2 regions of the Leucobacter sp. GX0328 genome follow, and region 2 is predicted to be linked to the other one. Evidence: predicted binding sites of a transcription regulator. Region 2 holds the regulator's gene; the other holds the start of a gene.

Region 1 (8,502 bases), on a different contig from region 2:
CGATACACTCTGAGAGTGACAGCTGAGCAGTCGACGCCGCGCACCGGTTTTCTCTACCGGCTCTATCAGCGACGGCTGCGCCGCGAGATCGACCCGGGCCGCGTGCCGCAGCACATCGCCATGATCGTCGACGGCAACCGGCGCTGGGCGAAGCAGCGGCTGCAGGAGCGGGCGGCCTACGGGCATCGCGCCGGCGCCCGCAAAGTGCCCGAGCTGCTCGGCTGGGCCGAAGCGGCCGGCGTGCGCACCGTCACCCTCTACCTGCTCTCGGCCGACAATCTGAGAGCCAGGGATCGCCAGGAGCTCGACGACCTGCTCGGCATCATCGGCGAGCTCGCCGAGCAGCTCTCCGAGAACGAGCACTGGCGAGTGAAGCACGTCGGTTCGTGCGCGGGTCTCTCGGAAGGGCTCGTGAGCGCGCTCGCCGCAGCCGAGGAGAAGACCGCCGGCCATACGGGATTGCACGTGAATCTCGCGGTCGGATACGGCGGGCGCAGCGAGATCGCGGAGGCCGTGCGCAGCGTGATCGCGGAGCACCAGGCCGAAGGCGGCACGATCGACACCCTCGCCGAGCGCCTCACCCCCGAGGAGATCGGCGAGCACCTGTGGACGCGCGGGCAGGCCGACCCCGACCTCGTCATCCGCACCTCGGGCGAGCAGCGCCTCTCCGACTTCATGATCTGGCAGTCCGCGCACTCCGAGTTCTACTTCGTCGAGGCGCTCTACCCCGACCTGCGCGAGGTCGACTTCTTGCGCGCCCTGCGCGACTACTCGACGCGGCAGCGGCGCCTCGGCGCCTGATCCGCCGCCCACCGGCCCGTGACCGTGCACCGGCCCGTCGGAGTGCTCGGATGCGGCGTTCCGGGCCTCGAACGGCGATGATGGTCGTATGACATCCGAGACGATGACGCTGCGCGCCGACGCGATGCTGACGCCCGAGGGCCCGATCGCCGATGCCGAACTCGCATTCGACGCCGATGGGCGCATCGCCTACGCGGGGCCGCGGCGAGACGGCGCGGCGCAGGGAGCACCCGTGCTCGACCTGCCGGGGCACGTGCTCATGCCCGGCCTCGTCAACGGGCACACCCACTCGGCCATGACGCTGCAGCGCGCGGTCTCCGACGACGAGGGATTCATGCCCTGGCTCGCGACGGTGCAGCGCATCGAGCAGCAGCTCACGCACGACGATCTCGCGGCGGGGCTCGACCTCGCCATGCTCGAGATGATCGAGACGGGCACCGTCGCGTTCGCCGACATGTACTACTGGGACGAGGCGCTCATCGAACGGGTGCGAGACGTCGGCATGCGCGTCTTCGCCGGGCTCGCCTGCTCGAACGTCGACCATGTCGCCTTCCCCGGCGTTTCGAGCTGGACGGGTGCCGACGTGCTCGCCGAGACGGAGCGGCTCGCGGAGCTCTACGCGGCCGACCCGCAGGTGCGGGTCGGTTATGCTCCGCATGCGCCGTACACCTGCACGCCCGACTTCCTGCGCGACGTGCGCGAGCGCGCCCTACGGCTCGGCATCCCGATCCACACGCACATCTCGGAGTCGCGCGCCGAAGTCGAGCAGATCACCGAGCAGTACGGCAGTACTCCGGGCGTCTACCTCGATTCGCTCGCCTTCTTCGACGCCGACGTGCACGCCGCCCACTGCGTGCACCTGACCGGGCCCGAGATCGAGCGCTTCGCCCAGGCCCGTGTATCGATCAGCCATAACCCGGTCTCGAACCTGAAGCTCGGCAACGGCATCGCGCCGCTGCCCGAGATGCAGGGTGCTCAGGTGCGGCTCGCGCTCGGCACCGACTCGGTCGCGAGCAACAACTCCCTCGACCTGTTCGAGGAGGTCAAGACCGCCTCGATTCTGCAGCGCGGTGCGCACCATGATGCCGCGATCGTGCGCGCGGCCGATGTGCTCGACATCGCGACGCGGAGGGGCGCCGAAGCGATCGGCTTCCCCGACTCCGGCGCCCTCGAAGCAGGCCGCCTCGCAGACGTCATCGCGCTCGACGTCACCGGCACAGCTGCGGCGCCGCTCGACCTCGCAGCCGTGCCCGAAGCACTCGTCGCGCATCTCGGCTTCGCCGCGACCGGCGCCGACGTGCGACACGTGTTCATCGGCGGACGGCACGTGTACGCCGACGGCCGCCACCTCGTGCTCGATGCCGACGCCGTGCGCGCCCGCGCTCGAGAAGCGCGCACCCGCCTGAACGCGTCGGCCGGGTGAGGGCGATGCTCCGTCCCGGCAGGCCCGAGCGCGCACGAAGACGAGCGTGGGGACGCAGATGCGCCGGTATCTGAAGCTCGCGTCGAACCGTCTCGTGCGCGACCCCGATGCCCTGTACGTGCATCCGTACTCGGTCGACCTCAGCATCGTGCCGTTACCGGTGAGAGTGGGCGTCTCGGAGGGCGACGCCCACGGGGCACATGGATCGTGCCTCTCGCTCGACGAGGCGCTATCGCCCGAATGGGCGGAGCACTTCGTGAACGCGAAAGGGGAGTGGCTGCTGCCCTATCTCGAGCGCCTGCACCGGGGGCAGGCGGTCGAGGAGTTCGAACTGATCGCCGACTACGAACGCCGCCACGGCCGTTCCCCGCGCATCTTCGAAGCGGACTGAAGCGGCGTCGGGCGCTCGGCGATCCCTGGAGGGAGCCGCTGCGTCTCGGCGCCTGCGACGGCCCGGCCTCAGGCGAGCTGAGACCGGTCGAACGCGTCGAGGCTGATGCCCTGCTCGAGCACGGTGCGCGCCCATTCGCGGGCCGAGTGCAGGCTGTGGTCGCGGTAGTTGCCGCAGCTCTCGGCGGTCGTGCCGGGCACGTCTGCCCAGGTGACGCGCTCGGCGATGTCTTCGAGGGAGCTCTTGATGGCGGCGGCGACCTCGGCGGGGGTCGGCTCGCCCCACGCGATGAGGTGGAAGCCGGTGCGGCAGCCGAAGGGGGAGATGTCGATGAGGCCGTCGAAGCGGGTGCGCAGCAGACCGGCGATCGTGTGCTCGATCGTGTGCAGGCCCGCGGTCGGAATCTCGGCGGCGTTCGGCTGCACGAGACGGATGTCGTAGTTCGAGATCGCGTCGCCTCTCGGGCCGCGTTCGACGCCGATCAGGCGGACGTAGGGGGCCAGCACGCGGGTGTGGTCGAGGGAGAAGCTCTCGACCTCGGCAAGTTCGACATCGCTCATGCCGCCAGTGTAGGGGCGGCCCGCGCGCCGCGTCGACGAGTGTTACCCCGTGTGGCGGCGCGCGGCCGGAGGGCCGGGCATCATCGGTGCGCCTACGCCGCGTGGGCGATGCCGCGACGGGTGAGCGCGATGCGCGCCCCGTGCCCGTCGGCGTGCTCGGCGACCTGCACCTCCCAGCCCGAACGGTCCAGGTGGGTGAGGTCGCCCTCGGCCGCGCCCAGGCTGTCGGTGTCGACGAGGTAGAGCGTGCGGCCCGAGGCCCGGTAGACCGAGCGGCGCTGCGCCCAGTCGGGGATGACCATCTCGCCGTCGCCGAGCGAGTGGTACGGCGTGCGGCTCGGGGCGGCGATGCCCGCGTGCGCGGTTATGGATCTGATGCGTGGTGGTGTCGTCATGGGGTGTCCTTTCGATACCTGCTCGGGGCGACGACGCCGGCGAGCGGTGGGGTGGGGCGCATCTCGCGGGGTCGCGGAGGCGCTGGCGCTGGCGGGCCGGCGGTGCAGGGCGTGCGTGACGCTTCTGCCGCCGGAGCCGTTCAGGCGCCGATTCGCGCAGCATTTCAGATGCGCGCTGGGGTCGGAGCGACCGTCGCGGGAGTCGATTCTTCGTCGCCCCGGCAGCTGCTCGTGAGAATGGCGAGAGATGCTCGAGGGCGGAAAACGCGGGTCGGTTTCGTGCCCAGCATGCTAGTTTAGAACATTGTTTCGATAAAAGCCAGTGCCGGGTGTTCTCGATAGTTCGGCGCGAGCACGCCCGCGGGTCGGGGTGGGGAGAACGATATGACGCAGTCGGTACCGCAGCAGGTGACGGAGACCGGCACCCTGCTGGTGTTCGCGCACGCCGATGAGGCGACGGCGTTCGCCGACGTCGAGCACTGCGTGACGGGCGTCGGCAAGGTCAACGCCGCCGTCTCGCTCGCGGCGGCGCTCGCCGAGGGCGGCGTGGAGCGCGTCGTCGTGCTCGGCACTGCGGGCGTCGTCGGCGACGGCGCCGCCCGTCTCGACCTCGACACCGTGTACCAGGTGACGGGGCTCGTGCAGCACGACTATTCGCTGCCGTCGCCGCTGCTGCGGCCCTCGGGCGAGGTCGTGCTGCCCGAGGTGCGCACCGCCGTCATGGCTACCGGCGACCAGTTCGTGAAGAACGACGAGCAGCGCACCCGCATCGCGGGCCTCGGCGCGGCGCTCGTCGACATGGAGGGTTACGCCTACGCGGCTCTGTGCGCGAAGTTCGGGGCGACGCTGCAGATCTTCAAGGTGCCGTCGGACTTCGCCGACAGCTCGACGACCGACGCCGAGTGGGATGCGATCGCGGCCCGCAAGAGCGTGCAGCTGCGCGAATTCTGGGACGCGGGGCTGCGCGAGGCCTGATGCAGGGCGCGCTTGTGACACGCGGCGCCGCTGCGGTGGCGGCGAGAGAAGTGCAGTAAAATCTGAGATCATGGCGCAAATTCATCCTGCGATCGGACTCGACGTCGGCGGCACTGGAATCAAGGGGGCCGGAGTCGACACGGAAACCGGTGAGAAGCTCACGTCCCGGCATAAGGTGCCCACCCCCATCGGCGGCACGCCTGCGGATATTGCCCGTGAGGTGGGAATCATGGTCGAGGCGATTCGTGCCGAGCTCGTCGCGGGCGATCTGATCTCGGCCGAGGCGCGCATTCCCGTCGGAGTGACCCTGCCCGGTGTCGTGCGCGGCGGAATCATGCGTACAGCAGCGAATGTCGATAAGAGCTGGATCGGTACTGATGCCACCGCATTGATCTCGGAGGCCGCAGGGGCGCACTGCCGCGTCGTGAACGATGCCGACGCAGCCGGTCTCGCTGAGGTCGTATTCGGAGAAGCCGCCGGCCTCGACGGATCCACGCTCGTGCTGGTGTTCGGCACCGGTATCGGTTCGGCGCTCATCTACGACGGCGCGCTCGTCCCGAACCTCGAGCTCGGGCACATCGAGTTCGACGGCCATCCGATCATCGAGCGCCACGCCGCAGCGAAGGTGATCGAGCGGGAAGGGATCACGCTGGCCGAGTGGGCGTCGCGCGTGGAACGCTACCTCCAGCACCTCGAGACGACCATGAATCCGGATCGATTCGTACTCGGCGGCAGCATCAGCAAAGCGGCAGACGAATACCTTCCCTTCGCAGGAGTATCGGTGCCGGTTATTCCGGCCCGCCTGCGCAATAATGCCGGAATCGTCGGTGCCGCTCTGCTCGCCGCGCAAGAGGCTGCGACGTAGGCCGCCCCTGCATCGGCTCGAGCTCCCGGCTTGGGCCCGGTGAATGCTGTTCGAGTCGGGGGTGCACAGCGGTGCGATGCCGGCTTCGTTCAGGCGGACGCTGCGGGTGCTACGAGCGCGGTCGTGTAGTCGATGAACGCACGCGCAGCTCGAATGGAAGCGCGGTATCGATCGGGGCCGAGCCGTTCGCGAGTTGGTCGAGGAGCAGCTGAGCAGCCCGGGCTCCCTGTTCGCGCGGGAACTGAGCGACCGTGGTCAGTCCGAAGAAATCAGAGAGGTCGTAGTCGTCGACTCCGACGATAGATATATCGGTGGGAACGTCGAGGCCGAGATCGCGCGCTGCGAGTATCGCGCCGATGGCCATTTCGTCGGATGCAGCGAAGATCGCCGTCGGCCGTTCGCGGTAGGGCAGCCCCAGAAGCTGCTTCGCGGCCCGGTATCCGCCCTCGATCGTGAAATCAGCATCGCGCACGAGCGCCGGGTTCGGGGCGAGGTTGGCGTCTCCCAGAGCGTCTGAGAATCCCTGCTGGCGACGGAGCGGCAGATGGAAGTCGGCATCGAACTCGGGGCCGCCTCCGATGTGGCCGATGCGCTCGTGACCGAGAGCGATGAGGTGCTGGGTCGCGAGCCGTGCGATGGCGATATCGTCGACTGCGAGCGAGGGCGCCCCCGGCATCGGACCGCCGACGCCGACCAGTGGCTTGCCGATCTGGTGGAGGCGCGCGACCTCTTCGGGGCTGAGCTCGAGCGCGATGGCGATCACGGCATCGACGCGCTGCCGCAGGAGGAAATGCTCGAATACCCGACTGCGTTCGCCATGCGCCCCTTCGAGGCTGTACAGCGTGACGTCGTACCCCGCGTGGAGCAGTGCTTGTTGCGCGCCGGCGAGCACTGTGGTGAAGTACCAGCGGTCGAGCACGGGCATGAGCACGCCGACGTTCCGGGTGCGACCGCTAGCGAGGCTCGAAGCATTGGAAGAGACCACATAACCGAGTTCGGCGGCAGCGCGTTCGACGCGCTGCTTCGCCGCCGCCGAGACGGCGCCGCGTCCGGAAAGGGCTCGCGAGACGGTGGCCGTCGATACGCCCGCGAGCCGCGCGACCTCGGCGATGCCCACTACTGTCACAGTCGTAGCCTAGTCAGTGCCGGGGTGCGCGCGCATCCGGGCGGATGACCCAGGCTGTCGTGTCGCGGGGAAGTTCTCCGTCGTCAGAGAGGGGAGCGCTGACCAGCGCGACCTCGCCGGCGGGGAGCGGGACGGGGTGCTCTCCGAAGTTCGTGATGACCCGTACAGCGCCGTTCGTGAAGTCGAGGACAGCTGCATCAGCGTCGTTCCAGACAAGTGCACCTGCGCCGAGCTCGTGGGCCCTGCGCGTCGCGAGCAGAGACCGATAGAGCGACAGCGTCGAATCGGGGTCCTCGCGCTGCACATCCCGGGCGAAGTTCTCCCAGTGCTCGGGTTGCGGCAGCCAGCTCGCCCCGTTCGGGCTGAACCCTGCAGCCGGCGCTTCGGCCTGCCACGGCAGCGGAACGCGACACCCATCGCGGCCGTACCGTTCGCCGCCTGTCCGCACCCAGGTCGGATCCTGACGCGCTTCGTCGGGGATATCGATCGCTTCGGGGAGGCCGAGCTCTTCTCCCTGGTAGAGGTAGGCGCTACCCGGGAGTGCGAGCATCAGGGATGTCGCGGCCCGTGCGCGCCGGAGACCCGTTTCTTCGTCCCCGAGCCCGGTCGAGCGAGGGCCGAGCCCGTGCCCTTGGAGATTCGTTTCGGTGAGTGCGAGCCTTGTGGCGTGGCGCACGACGTCATGATTCGACAGCACCCAAGTGGCAGGAGCCCCGACAGCGCCGAACGTCGTCAGCGATGCATCGATCACGTCGCGCAGGGCGCGAGCATCCCACTTGGCTTCGAGATACGCGAAGTTGAAGGCCTGATGCATTTCGTCGTTGCGCACCCAGAGCGCGGTGCGTTCGAGCGGATCGACCCACGCCTCCGCAGCGAGGACGCGTGCTCCGGAGTAGCTGTCGAGGATCCTGCGCCACTCGCGGTAGATCTCATGGACGCCGTCCTGCGCCCAGTAGGGTGCCGGCTCGGCAGGTTCGATGCTTCCTGCGCCCATGCTCCCGGCGTCAGCTGGGGGAGTCCAATCGGGCAGCCCTTCTGCCTTGATGAGCCCGTGTGCGACGTCGACGCGGAACCCGTCGGCTCCGCGGTCGAGCCAGAACCTGAGTATGCGTTCGAACTCCTGGCGGACCTCGGGGTTCGTCCAGTCGAAATCTGGCTGCGTCGAATCGAAGAGGTGGAGATACCATTGGCCCGGCGAGCCGTCTGAATCCGTCACGCGCGACCATGCGGGTCCACCGAATACGGAGCCCCAGTTGTTCGGGGGCTCGGAGCCGTCCTCGCCTTTTCCGTCGCGGAAGTGGTAGCGAGCGCGCTCCGGGCTGCCGGGCGCGCTTGCGATCGCTTCCTTGAACCACGGGTGCTGGTCGGACGAGTGGTTCGGCACGAGGTCGACGATGATGCGAATGCCGCGATCGTGAGCGGCTGCGAGCAGGTCGTCGAAATCCGCGAGCGTGCCGAACAGCGGATCGATGTCGCAGTAGTCCGACACATCGTAGCCCGCATCTTTCTGCGGAGACGTCATGAACGGGCTGAGCCAGACCGCATCGATGCCGAGTTCGGCAAGGGAGTCGAGCTGTGAGGTGATCCCGGCGAGATCGCCGACCCCGTCTCCGTTCTTGTCGGCAAACGATCTCGGGTACACCTGATAGATCACGGCACTGCGCCACCATTCATTGCTCATGGTTGCTCACTGTAGAGATAGGGCGGCACTTTTAGCAAGCGCTTGCACAAAGATGATCGTTCAGTTCATTTCTGCAATCTGAAATGTGCTACTTGCGAATGTCGTGCGATCATGCAATTGTGTAAGCGCTTGCATTTGCAAGTCTGTGACGAGCAGGCCGCTCCGGGCCGATCGCACTCCAACCACTCAGAAGAGGTGCACCGATGAAGGTGAGAACCGCAGCAAGGATCGCCCTGGGCGTCATGATCACCGGCGCCATCGCGCTCACGGGATGTTCGGCGAACG
Region 2 (8,502 bases):
TGTGCACGAAGTAGAAGCGCTCGTCGGCGATGCCGTCGAAGAGCCGCGACCCCGCAGGGGCCTGCACCGTGCTCCAGCCCATGTGGGGCAGCACTTCGGCGCGGAGTTCGCGCACGGTTCCGGGCCACTGGCCGAGGCCGTCCGATTCGCGCCCGCGCTCGATACCGCGCTCGAACATCACCTGCTCCCCGACGCAGATCCCGAGCACCGGCCGCCCGCCGGCGAGCCGCCGGTCGATGAGCTCGTCGCCGCGCACCTCGCGGAGCTGCCGGATCACGGCGTCGAAGGCGCCGACGCCGGGAACGAGCAGCCCGTCCGCCTCGGCGACGGCCTTCGGGTCGCGTGTGAGGAGCGGCTCGGCACCGGCCTTCGCGAGGGCCTTCAGCACCGAGTGGACGTTGCCCGAACCGTAATCGAGCACGGCGACGCGTGCTCCGGTCACAGAGCGCCCTTCGTGGAGGGAATGCCGCTCTCGAGGGGGTCGACGGACTTCGCAGTGCGGAACGCGCGCGCGAACGCCTTGAACTCCGCCTCGGCGATGTGGTGCGGGTCGCGCCCCTCGACGAGCTTCAGGTGTACCGTGAGACGCGCGTTCAGCACGAGGGCCTCGAAGAAGTGGCGCACCATCGAACCGGTGAAGTGGCCGCCGATGAGGTGGAATTCGAAGCCCGCGGGCTCGCCCGAGTGCACGAGGTACGGCCGGCCCGAGATATCGACGACGGCCTGCGCGAGCGACTCGTCGAGCGGCACCGCCGCATCGCCGTACCGCATGATGCCGCGCTTGTCGCCGAGCGCCTCGAGGATCGCCTGGCCGAGCAGGATGCCCGTGTCCTCGACGGTGTGATGGACGTCGATATGCACGTCTCCCTGCGCGCGCACCGCGAGGTCGGTGCGCGAATGCTTGGCGAACGCCGTCAGCATGTGGTCGAAGAACGGGACGCCGGTGTCGATATCCGAGACTCCGGTGCCGTCGAGATCGATGCTGAGGGAGATCTGCGACTCGCTGGTCGAGCGCTCGATCGAGACGGTGCGTGCAGCTGATGTCATGGGCAACAGTCTAGTGCGACGGGGCGCGACGATGCCTCGGAGCGGCAGCGCGGGACCCGGATCGAAACGCCGGAGGGCTGCACTACCGTTCGAGCCGCGAGATCGCGTCGATCAGCGCGCTCGTCTCGGTCTCGGTGCCGACCGTGAGCCGCAGGTGCCCGTCGATGCCGAGGTTGCGGATCAGGATGCCTTGGGAGAACAGCGTCTCGAACACCGCGTCGGGGTCGTCGAAGCCGCCCACGAGGAGGAAGTTCGCGCCCGACGGGTGCACGCGGTAGCCGAACTCGGTGAGGGCCGCGGCGAGGCGTTCGCGCTGCTCGCGGATGTCGGCGACCGTGGCGAGCATCTCGCCCGAATGGCGGATCGCCGCGGTGGCGGCCGCCTGCGTCAGGGCCGAGAGGTGGTAGGGCAGACGCACGAGGCGCAGCGCGTCGATCACCGCAGGATCCGCGGCGAGGTAGCCGAGCCGCACCCCAGCGAACGCGAACGCCTTGCTCATGGTGCGCGACACCAGCAGTCGGTGACGCCCCGGCAGCAGCGTGATGGCGCTCTCGCCGCGGTCGTCGAACTCGCGGTACGCCTCGTCGACGATGAGCATGCCGTCGAAGGCGTCGTAGGCGGCGCGCACGGTGTCGATATCGAGGCGGGTTCCGGTCGGGTTGTTCGGGCCGCAGATGATCGCGATGTCGGGCCGTTGCTCGCGCAGAGTCTCGGCCACGAACTCGGGCGTCAGCGCATACCCCTCGGGGCGCTCGATCGGCACCCAGGCGGTGTCGGTGCCCGACGCGAGCAGGGGGTACATGGAATAGGTCGGGGTGAAGCTCAGCAGCGACCGGCCCGGGCCGCCGAAGGCCTGGAGGATCTGCTGCAGCACCTCGTTCGAGCCGTTCGCGGCCCAGAGCTGCTCCGAGGCCAGCCCGTGACCGAGGTACCCGGCGAGCGCATCGCGGAGTTCGGTGAACTCGCGGTCGGGGTAGCGGTTCACCGAGCGGACCGCTCGAGCGAGCGATTCGGCGATGTCGGCGACCACGGCCTCCGGCAGCGGATGGGTGTTCTCATTGACGTTCAGGCTGATCGGCACCGGATCCTGGGGGGCGCCGTACGGCGCCTTGCCGACGAGCGTGCTGCGGAGCGGGAGGTCACTGAGACTGGTCACCCTCACCATTCTAGGGTCGACCCGCGCTCACTCCGCCGAGTCCACGGGGAAGCCGAGCTCGGCGCCGGAGACGACCGAGGCGGAGTGCGCGTAGCGCAGCGGCACGGCGATCGCCTCGCCGGCCTGGACGCCGGACCCCTGGAGCTGGTTGAGCTGCACGATCTCGGCGACGAGATCGCGCGGATCCTGCGTCGGGTCGAGTTCGGTCGCGAGCGACCAGAGGGTTGCGCCCGGCTGCACCACGACGTACTGGAACTCCGCATCGCCGGCGGCGTTCGACGCCTGCGCCTCGGGGGCCGCGAATGCCGCGACGAAGGCCAGCAGCGCCGCCACCAGCACCGTCGCGAACGAACCGAACACGACCCGGCCGCGCCGGGTCAGGCGGAGCTTGGGGGCCTCGTGCGAGATCACTGCGCTCATGTCTGGGTTCCTTCCTGGTGCATCCGCCTACGCGAACATCTGTTTCGAATATATCTTCGAACGATCGAAAACGCAACGATTCTTCGAATACGTGTTCCGATCGCCTTTCGCGACACTCGAACATATGTTTGCCAGTGATCGAGCGGGGCCGCTAGGGTTTCGAAGCAACGGGATCACTGAAACAGCACCCACTGACATTCACGGTCCCGCCGCCAGTCCCGTCGATCGGCGCAGGCATTCCCGCAACGGAAGGATCGCGATGAGCACCTCGGATACGCCGCCGCAGGGTCGCAGGCTGAGCGAGAAGCAGCAGGCGATCCTGGAGTACATCTGCCGCACCGTCGAGTCCCAGGGCTACCCGCCGAGCATGCGCGAGATCGGCGACGCCGTCGGCCTCTCGTCGCTGTCGAGCGTGACCCATCAGTTGAGCCGCCTCGAGCTCGCGGGGTATATCCGCCGCGACCCGAACCGGCCCCGCGCGCTCGAGATCCTCATCGAACTCGCGAGCACGAGCTCGGCCATCGCCGATGCGCCGTCGCAGCAGGCGGAGGAGGCGGCGTACGTGCCCCTCGTCGGTCAGATCGCCGCCGGTGTGCCGATCACCGCCGAGCAGCAGGTCGAAGAGCTCGTACCGCTGCCCCGGTCGCTCGTCGGCGACGGGCAGCTGTTCATGCTGAAGGTGGTCGGCGATTCCATGATCGACGCCGCGATCTGCGACGGCGACTTCGTGGTCGTCCGGCAGCAGCGCGAGGCCGAGAACGGCGACATCGTCGCGGCGATGCTCGACGGCGAGGCGACGGTGAAGGTGTTCCGCCGCCGGGACGGCCATACCTGGCTGCTCCCCCGCAATAGCGCGTTCGAGCCGATCCTCGGCGACTACGCCGAGGTGCTCGGCAAGGTCGTCGCGGTATTCCGCTCGGTCTGATCGCTCCTCGGCCCCTGCACGGCGCGTCGGGCGATGTCTCCGGCCGCGCGACCCGGGGCCTCGCCCGACGGGAAGGCCGGGGTCGGTGACCCTACTCCCCGCCCTCCGGCTGCGCTTCCGCAGCGGCGCGGGCCGCGGGCGCGAGCGCGTCGAGGATGCGCCCGATCGCCGCGTCGTCGTGCGCAGCGGTCGCGAACCACGCCTCGAACGCGCTCGGCGGCAGATTCACGCCGCGGTCGAGCATGGCGTGGAAGAAGGCCGGATAGCGCCACGCCTCCTGAGACCGCATCTGGGCGTAGTCGCGCGGGGCGCTCGGGAAGTCGCCGAACACCGGCGCGAGCAGCGTGCCCGCGCGCTGCACCCGGTGCGGCACTCCGGCCGCATCGAGCGCGCTCGCCAGACCCGCGGCGATCGCGTCCGCGGCACGGCCGAGACGCGCGTAGGCGTCGTCGTCGGCGAGGCGCAGCGTCGCGAGGCCCGCCGCGACGGCCACCGGGTTGCCCGACAGCGTGCCGGCCTGGTAGACGGGCCCGAGGGGCGCGAGCAGATCCATGAGCTCGGCCCGACCGCCGAGGGCCGCGAGCGGGAGGCCGCCGCCGACCACCTTGCCGAAGGTGAACAGGTCGGGCGCGATCCCTGGCGCCACCGTCGCCGATTCGATGCCCCAGTACCCCGATGGGCCCGAGCGGAAACCGGTGAGCACCTCGTCGAGGATGACGAGCGCGCCGTGCGCGTGCGCGAGGCGGATCATGGCCTCGGTGAAGCCGGGGGCGGGCGGCACGATACCCATGTTCGCCGCCGCGGCCTCCGAGATCACCGCGGCGATGCGGTCGCCGTGCTCGGCGAAGGCGGCCTCGAGCACGGCGACGTCGTTGTAGGGCAGCACCAGCGTCTGCGCGGCCGTCTGGGCAGTCACGCCCGCGGAGCCCGGCAGCGCGAGCGTCGCGAGCCCCGACCCGGCTTCCGCCAGCAGCCCGTCCGAGTGCCCGTGGTAGTGCCCGGCGAATTTGATGATCAGGGGCCTGCCCGTCGCGCCGCGGGCGAGGCGGATCGCCGTCATCGTGGCCTCGGTGCCGGTCGAGACGAGGCGCACCCGCTCCACTTCGGGAACGCGTCGCACGATCTCCTCGGCGAGTTCGGCCTCCTCGGGGGCCGATGCGCCGAAGCCGAGCCCGCGCGCCGCCGCGCGCTGCACCGCGGCCACCACATCGGGGTGGGCGTGCCCGAGGAGTGCCGGCCCCCACGACGCGACCAGGTCGACGTACTCGTTGCCGTCTGCATCGACGACCAGCGGCCCGGCCCCCGAGACGAGGAAGCGCGGAGTGCCGCCGACGGAGCCGAAGGCGCGTACGGGCGAGTTCACGCCGCCCGGGATGACCCGCGCGGCCCGCTCGGCGAATCGGGCGCTCGACGCGACGTCCCGGCTCATCGCAGCCACCCCGCGAGTTCGACGGCGAAGTAGCTGAGGACGGCGTCGGCCCCCGCGCGTTTGATGCTCAGCACCGATTCCTCGATCGCGCGGCGACGATCGAGCCAGCCGTTCGCGGCGGCCGCTTCGATCATCGCGGCCTCCCCCGACACCTGGTAGGCCCAGACGGGCACCGGGCTCTCGGCGGCGACCTCCGCGAGCACGTCGAGGTACGACATCGCGGGCTTCACCATCACGAAATCCGCGCCCTCGTCGAGATCGAGGCGCGCTTCGCGCAGACCCTCGCGCCGATTCGCCGGATCCTGCTGGTAGCCGCGGCGGTCGCCGACGAGCTGGGATTCGACGGCATCGCGGAACGGCCCGTAGAACGCCGAGGCGTACTTCGCGGAGTACGCGAGCAGGGCCGTCTCCTCGTGGCCCGCGCCGTCGAGCGCCTCGCGCACCGCGGCGACCTGGCCGTCCATCATGCCCGAGAGCCCGAGCACCGCGGAGCCCGCGTCGGCCTGCGCGACGGCGATCGAGCGGTAGCGTTCGAGCGTGGCGTCGTTGTCGACTCCGCCGTCGGGGTCGAGCACGCCGCAGTGCCCGTGGTCGGTGAACTCGTCGAGGCACAGGTCGGTCTGCACGACGAGCGCGTCGCCGACCTCGGCCGTCACGGCGCGGGCGGCCGCGTTGAGGATGCCCTGGGGGTCATCGGCGGCTCGACCGAGGGCGTCCCGCTTCTCGGGGATGCCGAAGAGCATGATGCCGCCGATACCGGCCTCGGCCGCTTCCGTTGCGGCCCGGCGCAGCGAATCGAGCGTGTGCTGCGAGGTGCCGGGCATCGACGGGATCTCGCGCGGGCTCGCGATGCCCTCGCGCACGAACGCCGGCAGGATCAGCTCGGCGGGGTGCAGGCGGGTCTCGGCCACGAGCCTGCGCAGGGCGGGGGTGCGCCGCATGCGTCTCGGCCTGATGGTGGGTGCGTGGGTCATGGTGCGGTGTTCCTGTTCGCGGTGGTGGGTTCGGCGGAGGGGTGCGGTGCGCCCGGGCCCGTGATGCGCGCGGCGAGCAGCTGCTCCGCGGCGTCGAGCATGGCGGCGATGGTGTGGTGCGCGGCGACGACGTCGGGGGCGATGCCCGACCGCTGCAGGGCGCGTGCGGTCGGCTCCCCCATCGCGACGACGAACGAGGCCGGGGGCAGGGGCGCGAATCGGCGCGCGATCTCCCGGGCGACGGAGGCGCTGCTCGCGAGCAGGATCTCCGGGCTGCCCGCCGCGACGGCATGGGCGGCGACCGGGTCGTCGGCGGTCGGCAGGGTGCGGTAGGCGTCGACGCGGTCGACGTCGTGGCCGGCGTCGCGCAGCGCGGTCTCGAGCTCGGTGCCGGCGATCTCGGAGAGCGGCAGCAGCAGCTTCGCCGGGACAGGGATCGCCGAGCGGAGAAGCTCCGCGAGCCCGGCGGCGGAGAACTCCTCCGCCGGGACGAGCGCCGCGGTGAGGCCGTGGCGACGGAGCTCTGCGGCCGTGGCCGGCCCGACGGCTGCGATGGGGCGGTCGTCGGCCGCCTGCGCGCCCGCCCGCGCGAGGGCCTCGGCGCCGCGCGGGCTCGTGACGACGACCCAGTCGTAGCCTCCGCGGTTCCAGGCGGCGACGGCGTCTTCGAACGGGATGGGGTCGAGGGGCGGCGCCGTCTCGATGAGCGGCACCACGTACGGCCATCCGCCGCGCTGCCGTATCGCTGCCGACCAGCGTTCGCCGGCCTCGCCGCCGCGCGGCACCAGGACCCCCCTGCCGGCGAGCGTCATCTCGCGCCTCCGAGCGGGGCGAGGGCCGCGGCACCGCGCTGCAGCAGCTCGGCCGCGACCGATCGGCCGAGCTCGGCAGGAGCCTGCGCGTCTGTGGGCGACCACGGGGCCTGCGCCGAGGCCGTCAGCGACGACGCGCCGTCGAGGCGGTACACCGCGGCGCTGAGGGTCAGCGCGCCCGCGTCGACCTTCGCGGTCGCGCCGACAGGGGCCGCGCAGCCTGCCTCGAGCGCGGCGAGCATGGTGCGCTCGGCGATGGCGGTCGCGCGCGACTCGGCGTCGTCGAGGGCGGAGAGCGCGCGGGCGATCGCGGGCGCGCCCGCGTCCTCATCCCGCACCTCGACGGCGAGCGCGCCCTGGCCGGCGGCGGTGGGCGCCTCGTCGAGCGGGAAGCGCTCGGAGATCGCGTCGGACCGGTCGATGCGATCGAGACCCGCTGCCGCCAGGATGACCGCGTCGAGGTCGACGCCGACGCGCCCGAGCCGGGTGTCGACGTTGCCGCGCAGATCGAGCACTGCGAGGTCGGGGCGTCGCGCGAGCACCTGGGCCGCGCGCCGCGGCGATCCCGTGCCGACCCGCGCTCCCGGGGGCAGCGCGGCGAGCGTGCCGCCCGGCCCGGCGCAGAGCGCGTCGCGCGCATCGGCGCGCGACGGGATCGCGCCGAGCGCGATGCCGGGGCACGGGCCCGTCGGCAGATCCTTGAGCGAGTGCACCGCGAAGTCGCAGGCCCCGGCGAGCAGCGCGTCGCGGAGCGCGCTCACGAACACCCCGGTGCCGCCGAGCTGCGCGAGCGGGGCGCGCGAGATGTCGCCCTTCGTCGTGATGATGACGAGGGCGACGTCGAGGCCGGTGGCCGCGGCGATGGTGCGGGCGACCGTCGTCGTCTGCGATACGGCGAGACGGCTGCCCCGCGTACCGACGCGGAGGAGCCCCGGTGCGGCGGGCAGCGGGCCGTCGGAGCGGAAGACGAGCCCGGCGCCCTCGTTGACGGCGTCCGGTGCGGTGGAGGTCATCGGATCGGCTCCTTCCGGCGGCGGGTCGCCGCCTCATCTGCGAGGCCGCGGGTCGCGGCGCGTGAGTGGGCGATGGTCGCGGCGAGACCGGTCCCGGCGACCCAGTCGCCGACGAGCACGACGCCCGCGGGGGGCTCGGGCGCGTCGGCCGGCGCGGGCGAGGCCATGATCCAGCGGCGCCGCGCCCACGCGACGACGCGGTCTCGAGCGATCGGCGTGCCGAGGATGCGGCCCGCGTCGCGGGCGGCGAGGTCGATCAGCTGCTCGTCGTCAAGGCCGAGCGTGCACGGGGGCTCGCCGGCGCGGCCGTACGACAGCCGCACGGCATGCCGGCCCGCCGGAAGGCCTGCCCCGCGGTCGGGCCACTTCGCGGTGACGTGCGTCAGCGCCTTGGCACGGGTGCCTCCCGCCGCTGCGCCGTCGCCGGCCGGTGCGACGAGCGCCCCGGTGCCGCGCGGGGCGCCGTCGAGCGCGGGGGCGTCGACGAGCAGCATCACGATCTCGACCGTGGAGCCGGCGGGCGCACCGGCTCCGGGCAGTGCGAGCAGGCGGCGCGCCACGGATTCGGGGGCCGCCATCACGACGGAGTCGTAGCCGCGCGGAGCGATCTCTGCGATGCCGGACGCGGCGGGGCCGGTCGCGGTGATACGCCAGTCGTCGCCCTGATGCGCGACCCCCGAGACGGTCGTACCGAGATGCAGCTCGGCGCCGAGCCCGCGCAGATCG

The links. Region 2 encodes LexA, which represses DNA repair genes until DNA is damaged. Its sites were predicted from a motif close to TCGAACANNTGTTCGA; they were not measured.
Region 1: the regulator LexA is predicted to act here: its motif matches at 3,868-3,883, upstream of ACUYTF_RS07965 (phosphorylase family protein).

What each region holds. Positions count from the first base shown of each region.
Region 1 covers NZ_JBSGPC010000001.1:1,760,958-1,769,459, forward strand. The annotation lists gene ACUYTF_RS07940 (isoprenyl transferase) at 16-801, shown strand; gene ACUYTF_RS07945 (amidohydrolase family protein) at 890-2,224, shown strand; gene ACUYTF_RS07950 (hypothetical protein) at 2,271-2,615, shown strand; gene ACUYTF_RS07955 (S-ribosylhomocysteine lyase) at 2,684-3,175, opposite strand; gene ACUYTF_RS07960 (hypothetical protein) at 3,268-3,570, opposite strand; gene ACUYTF_RS07965 (phosphorylase family protein) at 3,955-4,545, shown strand; gene ppgK (polyphosphate--glucose phosphotransferase) at 4,616-5,410, shown strand; gene ACUYTF_RS07975 (substrate-binding domain-containing protein) at 5,520-6,536, opposite strand; gene ACUYTF_RS07980 (glycoside hydrolase family 13 protein) at 6,550-8,217, opposite strand; gene ACUYTF_RS07985 (extracellular solute-binding protein) at 8,421-8,502, shown strand, end outside.
Region 2 covers NZ_JBSGPC010000002.1:310,994-319,495, reverse strand. The annotation lists gene hisH (imidazole glycerol phosphate synthase subunit HisH) at 1-442, opposite strand, end outside; gene hisB (imidazoleglycerol-phosphate dehydratase HisB) at 439-1,047, opposite strand; gene ACUYTF_RS09670 (histidinol-phosphate transaminase) at 1,130-2,212, opposite strand; gene ACUYTF_RS09665 (hypothetical protein) at 2,231-2,623, opposite strand; gene lexA (transcriptional repressor LexA) at 2,883-3,548, shown strand; gene ACUYTF_RS09655 (glutamate-1-semialdehyde 2,1-aminomutase) at 3,640-4,977, opposite strand; gene hemB (porphobilinogen synthase) at 4,974-5,951, opposite strand; gene ACUYTF_RS09645 (uroporphyrinogen-III synthase) at 5,948-6,763, opposite strand; gene hemC (hydroxymethylbilane synthase) at 6,760-7,776, opposite strand; gene ACUYTF_RS09635 (FAD-dependent oxidoreductase) at 7,773-8,502, opposite strand, start outside.